Candidatus Scalindua japonica: one gene and its partner. Each later gene encodes a partner of the first gene's protein in a complex. Links are inferred from orthologs where the notes say so. Each region holds a gene or a part of one and is shown on either strand. Other genes may lie near its edges.

Evidence for each region.
Region 2: the proteins of dnaG (region 1) and dnaB are in contact, whole or in part, in a crystal structure (PDB 2R6A), measured with the Geobacillus stearothermophilus proteins. The link is inferred for Candidatus Scalindua japonica from one-to-one orthologs. Residues at the interface, in WP_049624496.1 of Geobacillus stearothermophilus: Lys456, Leu457, Leu458, Pro459, Ala460, Asn463, Ala464, Leu467, Leu535, Leu536, Ile537, Ala538, Gln544, Glu545, Asp548, Tyr549, His552; in WP_033016901.1 of Geobacillus stearothermophilus: Ser13, Glu15, Ala16, Gln18, Glu91, Leu92, Asp94, Ala95, Val96, Pro97, Thr98, Ala99, Ala100, Asn101, Tyr104, Tyr105, Ile108.

Annotation. Positions count from the first base shown.
Region 1 is NZ_BAOS01000013.1:14,538-20,190, forward strand. What follows is about bases 1,285-4,205. They hold dnaG (DNA primase), read left to right. Parts: upstream 1,285-1,784; coding sequence 1,785-3,626; downstream 3,627-4,205. Other genes in these bases: alr (alanine racemase), read left to right, coding at 1,285-1,696; rpoD (RNA polymerase sigma factor RpoD), read left to right, coding at 3,665-4,205. Also shown: SCALIN_RS07535 (hypothetical protein), read right to left, coding at 1-282; more of alr, read left to right, coding at 581-1,284; more of rpoD, read left to right, coding at 4,206-5,317; SCALIN_RS07555 (zinc ribbon domain-containing protein), read left to right, coding at 5,349-5,653. UniProt on the Escherichia coli protein: RNA polymerase that catalyzes the synthesis of short RNA molecules used as primers for DNA polymerase during DNA replication.
Region 2 is NZ_BAOS01000028.1:451,248-456,085, forward strand. What follows is about bases 415-3,376. They hold dnaB (replicative DNA helicase), read left to right. Parts: upstream 415-1,189; coding sequence 1,190-2,563; downstream 2,564-3,376. Other genes in these bases: rpsR (30S ribosomal protein S18), read left to right, coding at 415-516; rplI (50S ribosomal protein L9), read left to right, coding at 608-1,126; bamA (outer membrane protein assembly factor BamA), read left to right, coding at 2,568-3,376. Also shown: SCALIN_RS16570 (single-stranded DNA-binding protein), read left to right, coding at 1-218; more of rpsR, read left to right, coding at 259-414; more of bamA, read left to right, coding at 3,377-4,838. UniProt on the Escherichia coli protein: The main replicative DNA helicase, it participates in initiation and elongation during chromosome replication. Travels ahead of the DNA replisome, separating dsDNA into templates for DNA synthesis.

The sequences.
Region 1 (5,653 bases):
TTCTTTATCTACGACTATCTTTTTATCATAAAAGAGCAAAAAGAAACCAAGAAGAGGAAAAAGTATCAGTGTCCCAATAATAGCGAAAAAGAGGGCCTTATCTATAAATGAATTCGAATAGTAGAGAAGCCACAAATATATTGAAGCGGCTTTGTACATAATAAAAAAAACCACGCTTAGACCCAACATCATCACTCCCATTGCTTTGGGAAACCTGGAACGAGCCATAAGAACTTTGTTTTCATCTGTTTTCGTAATTTGTAATGTTACGACTAATCCCATAGACAGTTACCTTTCTTTGCGTGTTTTAACCGTGTAGATTTTAGCCGGTATCTAAAATGCGTCAACTAATTTTTAAAAAACATTGTTTTTTTATTTAAGAGGATTAGAATTATCACGTATCAGGAACACAGAAGCTGCGTATGGGGGTATCTGCGACACTCCCATTGCAAAAGGAGCCACAACTCCCTTTGTTTAAGGGGGATTAAGGGAGTTCTAATGAGCTGGCAAATATTTCTTTTGTGCCTGATACCACATGATATTTTTTCACGGACCCTAAATCGTGAGGAACTTAAAATCAATGAGTGAAATTACGTGGATTGAAGTAGATCTCAATGCGATTGAGCACAATCTTAAGAAAATTAAGAATAGAGTTGGATCGGAAACAAAAATCCTCGCCATTGTCAAAGCTGATGCATATGGACACGGTGCTGTCAAGGTCTGTCAGACTCTGGAACAAAATGGCACAGATATGCTTGGCGTGGCATATCCGGGGGAGGGGATAGAACTAAGAAAAAATAGCATTAATACACCCATACTTATACTGAACCCTGTTTTATCAGAACAGATAGAAGATGTTATACAACACTCACTTACAGCAACAGTAAGCAGTCTTGATATGGCTCATGAAATATCAATAACTGCAAAAAAATCTCAACGTAACGTAAAGGTTCACGTTGAGATAGATACTGGCATGGGAGGTGCGGGTCTTTGTCCCGACAAAGCTTTACATTTAATTAAAGCACTATTATTAATCGATAACCTGGAGATTGAAGGAGTGTTTACTCACTTCAACTCATCTGATGAAAGAGATAAATCTTTTACCTATGAACAAAATAGAAAATTTAAAGAAGTCATTAATCAGCTTGAAAATAATAAGATCATCATCCCATTAATACATGCCGCTAACAGTGCTGCAATACTAGATATACCTGATTCTCGATTTAATATGGTAAGGCCAGGGTTATTACTTTACGGTATATTCCCATCAAAACATGTATCAAGAAATATTGATTTGAAACAAGCCATGAGCTTCAAGACAAGGATAATTAACCTTAAGCAGCTCAACCCGGGAAGTGTGATTGGTTACGGCAGGACATATGAGATACAACGGCAGACAACCGTGGGGACAATACCAGTTGGCTACAAGGATGGATTCAACAGATGTTTTTCAAGCATTGCTAATGTGCTTATTAGTGGAAAGCGCGTCCCAATCATTGGCCGTGTCTGTATGGACAGGTGTTTCATAGATGTAACTAATCTTTCTGATGTAAAGATTGGAAGCGAAGTTTTACTACTGGGGACTCAGGACACCGAAACAATTTCAATAGAATCAGCAGCGAACTTAATAGGAACTATTCCATACGAAATTGCATGCAACATAGGAACAAAAACTCAAAAAAAGATGTATACATAAATACTTTCTACTGATATACTTAAGAAAGTCTTGACTTTTATTAATATTATGGTAATTTTAATGAATTTTGATAAATTCGTAATAGATTATGGCTCCTTTTATTGCACAGGAAAAAATATCTGAGATCCAGAGGTCTATAAATATAATAGATATAGTTTCTGACTATATTGCGCTTAAGCAAGCGGGAAAGAACCATCTGGGATTATGCCCGTTTCATCATGAGAAGACTCCATCATTCACCGTTAATGAAGAGAAACAGATATATAAGTGCTTTGGTTGCGGAGAAGGTGGGACCATCTTTAACTTTCTGATGAAACAAGAGTCTTTGACTTTTCCGGAGGCAGTTAATGTACTTGCAGAAAAAGCTAATATCAGAATTGATATAATTGGTAAAAAGGAGAAACATCAGGGTCCGAACATTTTATTTAAAGCTAATGAGCATGCAACACGCTTGTTTGTTGATATGTTATTAAAAACTAAGGAAGGTAAACGACCAAGAGATTATATTTCAAGCAGATCAATAAACGACAATTCAATCAGGAAGTTCAAGCTGGGATATTCTCCTAACCGTTGGGATTCGATATTAAACCTGTCAAAGAGATGGGGTATAGAAACAGAGTTACTTGAAAAAGCCGGGCTGATTATAAGAAAGCAGGATAAGTGTTACGACCGTTTTCGAAACAGATTAATGTTTCCTATTTTTGATTCTCAAAACAGACCTGTAGGCTTTGGAGCAAGGGCACTGGACAACTCATTACCAAAATATCTTAACTCTCCGGAAACACCAATTTTTAGTAAAAGTAAAACACTTTACGGGATTAATCTGGCTAAAGAGCCTATGAGAAAGAACCGGAAAGTCTTACTAATGGAGGGTTATACTGATGTTATAATAGCTCACCAGCATGGGATTGATTGGTCAATTGCAGTTCTCGGCACTGCGCTAACACGAGAACACGTGAGGATGTTAAAGCGTTATTGTGATAAGGCTATTCTTGTCTTTGATGCAGATACAGCAGGACAAAAATCTTCTGAAAAAAATTTGGATGTCTTTATAGAAGAGGATTTTGATGTAAATATTGTTCTTTTACCTGAAGGCTATGACCCATATGACTACATTGTTAAAAATGGTAAGCAGAAGTTCCTGGAACAAGTTGAAAAAGCATATGATTTTTTCAGCTTTAAAACAAAACTTTCAGAGAAAAAGTGGGACATGTCTTCAATTTCAGGAAGGACTTCTGCAATAGACGACATCCTATCAACCGTTATTAAAATCCCAGATATTTTGAAGCGTGATTTGACCATTAAGAGAGTCGCGGAAGAGATGTTTATTGATGAACTGCTTATTCGCAACCGTTTAAATACACTTAATGGTTCAACTAAGTTTAATGGTATAAAAAGAAGACAAACTGAGGCAAAACAGTCCCAGGATCAAATAGCAGGCAAATTAAATAAGACTAAATCAGCTGACTATCAGGTTGAAATGTCCATTCTTTGCTTAATGATCAACAGAAATGATTTAATAGAAAAGGTGGAGACGGAAATAGGCTTTGATAGTTTCAGAAACAACGAAATCCTGAGTATTGCGAAAAACATATCTGAAATATATTCTAATAAAGGGAAAGTTATATTAAGTGATATTTTCCCGATGCTAGATTCACCTGAGATGAGCAGAGAAATGGTTGATACAATCTCAAAACAGGAATCTTTGGAAGGGTGTCTTATCTCAGGAAATGCTGATACAGGGGAAAAAATGCTTAAAGAATGTATTCAGTATATCAGGAAGAAGAAAAACAGGAAGAGCCAGGAGCAGGCCAAAAAGAAAATGTCAGACTTGTACAGGTCACAAGGAAATAAACAAGAAGTTGACCAAATACTTGCCGGATTCCACAAAAAAAGTATTACTTTTCACTCTTTCAAAAAATCCGGATAAAATAACTTTCAGTACTTATTAAATAGGAGACTCTTTAAATGGACAAAACGAGTCAAAAGATTAAAGCACTTGTAATAAAAGGTAAGGAAAAGGGATTTTTAACTTACGAAGAATTAAATGACATTCTGCCGGATGACACTTTAACCCAGCCTGGAAAGATCGATGAAACATTGATAATGCTGGATGAGTTGGGTATAGATCTTATTGAAGAGTCTGAAATAGAGGCGCGTGATGCTGAAGATGACGATGATGATTCAAAAGATGATGCAAAATCTAAAATAAGTATAGTTGCAGGCGCTTCAGAAAAAATTGATGACCCAATAAGGATGTATTTAACACAAATGGGAGTCATTCCTCTATTATCACGGGACGAAGAGATAGCACTAGCCAAAAAAATAGAGATGACAAGAAAGAATTTTCATAGAAAAATACTTAAATCTGATTATTCACAAGAAGTATGTCTAAAGATACTGGATGATATCACTAATGGAGAGTTGCCTTTTGATCGTACCCTCGCAATTAATATCGAATTTGATAATCAGAAAGAAAAACTTCTTAAACAATTCCCAATACACTCAAAAGCATTGAGAACGCTTTTAAAGAAAAATAGAGAAGATTATGGTCAATTAAGACTTAAGAGGACTTCTGCAAAAGACAGGTACAGGCTTCTTAAAAATGTTAGAAATCGCCAGAGAAAAGGTTCTGCAATTATCGAAGAATTGTGCATACGCACTAAGAAACTACAGCCAATAATGAAGCGTTTGCAGGAAACTTCTTCCGGAATGAATAGTGCAAAGAAACAGATTTTATTGTGTGAAAAACGTGACAAGATGAAGGGTAAGTTAAAAGACCTGAAAGCCAAACTGAATGAATATGAAGATTTGATGCTTGAATCTCCTGAACGCTTAAGCCAACGAGTTGAATCCATCGAAAGAATTTATAGAGAGCATGAAATTGCTAAGAGGAAACTATCAAGTGCAAATCTGAGGCTGGTAGTAAGCATTGCGAAAAAATACAGAAATCGCGGACTCAGTTTTCTGGATCTCATACAGGAAGGAAACACTGGACTGATGAGGGCAGTTGACAAATATGAGTACAGAAGAGGTTATAAATTCAGCACTTATGCTACCTGGTGGATAAGACAGGCCATAACCCGCTCGATAGCCGATCAAGCAAGGACTATCCGAATACCTGTACATATGATTGAGACAATGAGTAAAATCAGAAACGTTTCTAAGAAACTATTACAAGAGAATGGTAGAGAACCTAGTATTGAAGAGATGGCAAAGGAAATAAAGATATCTGTGTCCGAAGCCAGAAGGGTGTTAAAAATTTCAAGACATCAAATTTCTCTAGACAGGACTGTGGGAGAAAGCGCTGATAGCGCTTTTGGTGATTTTATTGAAGATGATAAAGCAGAATCTCCTGTTTCTGCCGCCGCCCAGGAAATGCTTAAAGAGAAGATAGAAAGCGTACTGGACACACTTACTTATCGTGAACGGGAAATAATTAAACTCCGCTATGGAATTGGAGATGGATATACATATACTCTTGAAGAAGTTGGTAAAAGATTTATGGTAACTCGCGAAAGAGTAAGGCAAATTGAAGCAAAGGCAGTTAGAAAATTGCAGCATCCTATCAGAAGCAGAAAGCTGGAAGGGTTTTTAGATAGTGTCGGAGAAGGTAAGTAAATAACATATTTCACGGATACGGGAAGAGGTAATGATTGAAAAATTTGAAGTATTAAAAAGATTACAGTCGCTGAAAAATAAAATAAATGAATTAGAGGCATCTCAAGAACGCATGAAACAGGATGTCCAGAAAAAGAAAGACCAGATAGAGAACGAAAAAGCTGTTGCTGAAAAGAAACATGAAGAGAAAAAATCAGTGCAGAAGGAAATTGACAGAAAAGAACTGGACCTAAAAACTAATGAAGGGGAATTAACCAAGTATAATGTTCAGTTAAATTCTATCAAAACAAATAAAGAGTATTCTGCTTTAGTTTCTGAAATAGGTAGCAAAAAAGC
Region 2 (4,838 bases), on another replicon or contig:
TTATTAATGAATACTTCAGCAAGGGTAACCCTATTTTCGTAGAGGGTCGATTGCAGTTCCAACAATGGGAAACTAAGGATGGTCAAAAACGTAATGCCCTGCGCGTTGTGGCTGAAGAATTCCAATTTATTGGTGGTAAAACAAAGAGAGATGAAGGCCAGAGTTTTCCGGAAGGTACGGCGCCAAATGATATTAATGAAGAAGAGATACCATTTTAAGTGAATATCAATTTTAACAATTTTATAAAGAACTGTATTAATGAAACGAAAATTTAAAAAGAAAAAACCAACAGAATCACCACACAAGAAAAAGAAATATCAAGAATTTGCTACGAAATGCCGATTTTGCAGGTCCAGAGTAGAGTCGGTTGATTATAAAGACATGCATTATTTACAAAAACTTGTAGGAAGCCAGGGAAAGCTGCTCTCCAAAAAACGTTCGGGGAATTGTACAAAACATCAGCGTTCGGTAAAAATTGCTTTAAAAAGAGCCAGGCATATGGCACTGTTAGCCTGATCTATAGAATTTACCTGAAAAATTCTCGTATTCTATTTATTCTTACATAATACAGTTTGTCGGTATCGATTAGCTATAGGATTATTAACTCATGAAAATATTACTAAAAAAAGAGATTAAAAAATTAGGCAACATTGGGGACGTTGTTGATGTTGCAAATGGTTATGCAAGGAATTATCTATTGCCTAAGAAACTTGCAACAGTTGTAACAAAAGGGAATATCGAACAAATTAATCTGCAAATGATAAAAAACGAGGAGAAACGAAAAGAAGAGATCAAGAATCTTCAAACATTAGCTGAAGAAATTGCGAACATACCTTACACTATCACAGTTAAGACAAATAAAGAAGGAAAGCTTTTTGGTTCTGTTACTGCCAGTGACATTGTAAAAGTACTGACAGAAAAAGGCTTTCAAATAGATGAAAAGATGGTAGTCCTTGAAAGCCCAATCAAAAAATGTGACATGTATAACGTAAATGTGATGTTGCATCCTGATGTTAAAGCGCAATGCAGGGTATCGGTTGTAAGCGAATCTGAAAAGTCAGCAGGCCCACTACAGGAAGCTTCTGAAGCTCCTTCTACAAATAACTCAGAAACAGATAAAGCTTAACTGCAATAAATCCTGTTTTAGTTACCCTTCTTAAAAACAGCTAACAGATAAAGGCTAATAACAATGACAACAGGGCTAATACAAGAAAAAACACAACCATTCAACATAGAAGCGGAAATAAGTGTTTTAGGCTCTCTGTTAATAGATAATGAAGCGATTAGCCTTGTAACAGAGAGTTTAAGTAAAAACGACTTCTACAAAACTGCACATCAACATATTTTCGATACAATTGTAAATATTTACGACAAGAACAATGCGGTTGATCTCGTCATTTTGAAAGATGAACTAAACAGGCTATCGTTATTAGAAAAGGTAGGCGGTGCTGAGTATTTAATGGAACTGGAAGAATCAGTTCCAATTGCCTCAAATGTTGAATATTACGCGAAAATTGTACGAGAAAAGACGGTAAAAAGAGATTTGATTTCAGCTACGGCAAAAATACAACATGAGGCATACAACGACTCTCTGGAATCCGACGAACTGTTGGATATAGCTGAAAAGGAAATATTCAACATAACACAACGCAAATTTGCAAAGCCAACAACCAGTATGCATGATATACTCCAATGTACTTGGGAGTACATAGAAAGTTTACATGAAGGTGACAGCAAATTAACCGGCATCCAAACCGGTTTTACCGACTTGGATGAAAAAACCTGCGGGCTGCAAAGAGGAGAGTTGATAATTATTGCAGCAAGGCCCAGTATGGGTAAAACAAGTTTTGTGTTGAATATTGCGGAACATGTTGGCGCAAGTCTGAAAAACCCAAAAGAGAAACAGCCAATGTTGATTTTTTCGATGGAAATGTCTGCTCAGCAGATATCACAAAACATGCTATGCTCTGCTGCGAAGATTGATGCACACTTAATTCGCACAGGAAGGTTAAGTGACGATGACTGGTCAAGGCTTCCTATAGCAATGGGTGATTTATCAGAATCGGCAATATTTATTGATGACACTCCGGGGCTTGGCCTCCTCGAAATACGTGCAAAAGCAAGGCGCTTTAAGTTGCAATATGATATTCAGTTGGTTATCATTGACTACTTGCAGCTAATGGAAGGTAGAAAGGCAGAAAACCGGCAACAGGAAATCTCTGGTATTTCTAGAGGATTGAAAGCGTTGGCCAGGGAATTAAATATACCGGTTGTTGCTGTTTCTCAGTTAAATCGCTCCGTAGAAACACGTGAAGGGCATACACCAAGAATGTCTGACTTGCGAGAATCTGGATCTATAGAACAGGATGCTGATGTGATTATGCTGTTACACAGAGAAGATTATTACAACCCGGAGACAGAAAATAAGAATGTAGTAGATGTTGACATTGCAAAACAGAGAAATGGTCCTACTGGTAAAATTAAACTTACTTTTCTTCGTAATATACTAAGATTTGAAGATTACATAAGTGATTCTTCAATGGATTCATTTGATACATTATAGGTCTATGTTACAAAAATATATTATAACATTTGCTATTGTTTTCGTTTTTTTCCTCTCATTAGATAGTAATAAGCCACTTAATGCCCAGGGAAGTGAAGCGGTTTCGGCTGTCGTCAAGAAAATAGAATTCAAGGGTAATGACAGAATAAGCAGTTCAACAATAAAAGCTGCTATAAAAACCAATCATGGAGACATATATGACCCAAAAGCAATAAGTCAAGACGTTGATGCTATCTGGCTGTTGGGATTTTTTGATAACATAGAAGTGGAAGTAGAGTCATATGAAGATGGGGTTAAGGTGATATTTCTCGTGCTGGAACGTCCCGTCATAAAGAATATCTTTTTTGCTGGTAACGGTCAGGTAAAGACAAAAAAACTGAGAGAAGCCATACAGGTTAGAGAAGGAGACTATTTAAAGCGTTATCTAATAAAATTGGATGAAGACAAAATTCGTGAGATGTACCAGAAGATGGGTTTTTCGCACATAGTTATCAAGAGCGAGGAGAAAAAATCAAATGGTTACGTGGATATAACATACAAAATCCGAGAAGGTTCAAAAGTCTATATTAAGGAAATAGTCTTTGAAGGAAATAAGACATTCTCTTCTAAAAGACTGACTAAAATCATGGATACGAAGAAAAGGAAGTTTCCCAGTCTGGTGTTTCCAGGTAAATTTGATAAGGCTGAATTTGAAGGCGATATTGATAATATAAAGGCATTTTACGGAAGTGGAGGGTGGTTAGATACAGATATAAAATGGAAAGAACGATACAGTCCTGATAAAACAAAGATGTTTCTTTATGTGGTAATAGATGAGGGTGACAGGTATCATGTCGATACAGTAAATATAAAAGGAAATAAACTTTTTACCAGTGAAGAGATAATGGGTATGCTGCAACTTAAGAAAGGAAGCGCATTCCTGCCGGAGCTTCTCCAGAAAGATTCTAAGGGTATACGGATGGCTTATGGAAGACAAGGTCACCTGAATGCAGACGTGAGAGCGAACTATTCTTACAAACAAGTTGAACCAAAAATTGATATAACATTTGATATTATTGAGAATGAGAGATTTTTCATAGAAAAAGTTATTGTATCCGGTAACGATAAAACAAAAGACAATGTCATCCGCAGGAATTTAAGCTTTTTCCCTGGAGAGAGGCTTGATACTCAAAAAATTAAGGGAAGTGAACAGAGGCTGGCCGGTACAGGTTACTTTGACAACCAAAGTGGAAAGGCTTCAGAGATTTCTTATGTGCCCGGAACTGAGTATAATACAAAAAATGTAATAGTTGATGTGAAAGAGGGTCGGACTGGAATGATGAGGTTTGGTGGAGGGTTTGGCGCTAATGCCGGGCTCTTTGGGGACGTTTCGTATACAGATAAAAATTTTGATATTTTCGATTTTCCTAAAGACTTGCGAGACTTTATGTCAGGCAACGCATTTCGAGGTGGTGGTCACACAATAACTTTGAGATTCAGTCCTGGGCTTCAAAGAACAGAAGGGATGTTTTCGTACAGTAATCCTGCTGTTTTTGATTCTGGTTACAGCCTCGGGCTCAGTACAAATATTTTCCGGCGCGCCAGGGAGGATTATGATGAAGAAAGAAAAGGCGCTAAGGTAAGCGTTGGCAAGACTGTGCTCAGAGGGTTGAGGCTGGGTGTCACTCCAAACTTTGAGGTAATTGGAGTACAAAACATTGACAGCAACGCGCCTCTTGTCGTAAAAGATATAGAAGGAAGCAATAAAAAATTAAGTTTGGAGCTAAGTGCGATGTTAGACAGAAGGGACAGCAGGATGTTTCCTACAAAGGGCTATAAAATAACTTCGTCACTGGTGTTTTCAGGTCTTGATGTTGACATAATAAAGTTTTCAGTACAAGGGAAAAAACATACAACTGTCTTTAATTTTTCCGACTGGAGGGGAAAGCATGTTCTCTCGTATGGTGGAACCCTGGGTGTTATCGAGGCAACTTCAGACCAAGGCGTTCCGATCTTTGAGCGTTTCTTTGCTGGAGGTGCTAATTCAATACGAGGCTTTGCTTTCAGGGGGGTGGGGCCGGTAGATGTGACTTCAAGTGAGCAAGTCGGTGGTAAGGTGTTGCTCCTTGCGTCAGCAGAATATACTCTTCCTGTTTACGGCGACATGGTCAGAGGTGCGTTTTTTGTTGATGCGGGAAAAGCAGATACCGATCTAAACGACTTAAACATTAACAACATTCGTGCTACAATAGGCTTCGGTTTCAGAGCAAAGGTTCCTTTTATGGGAAATTCGGTT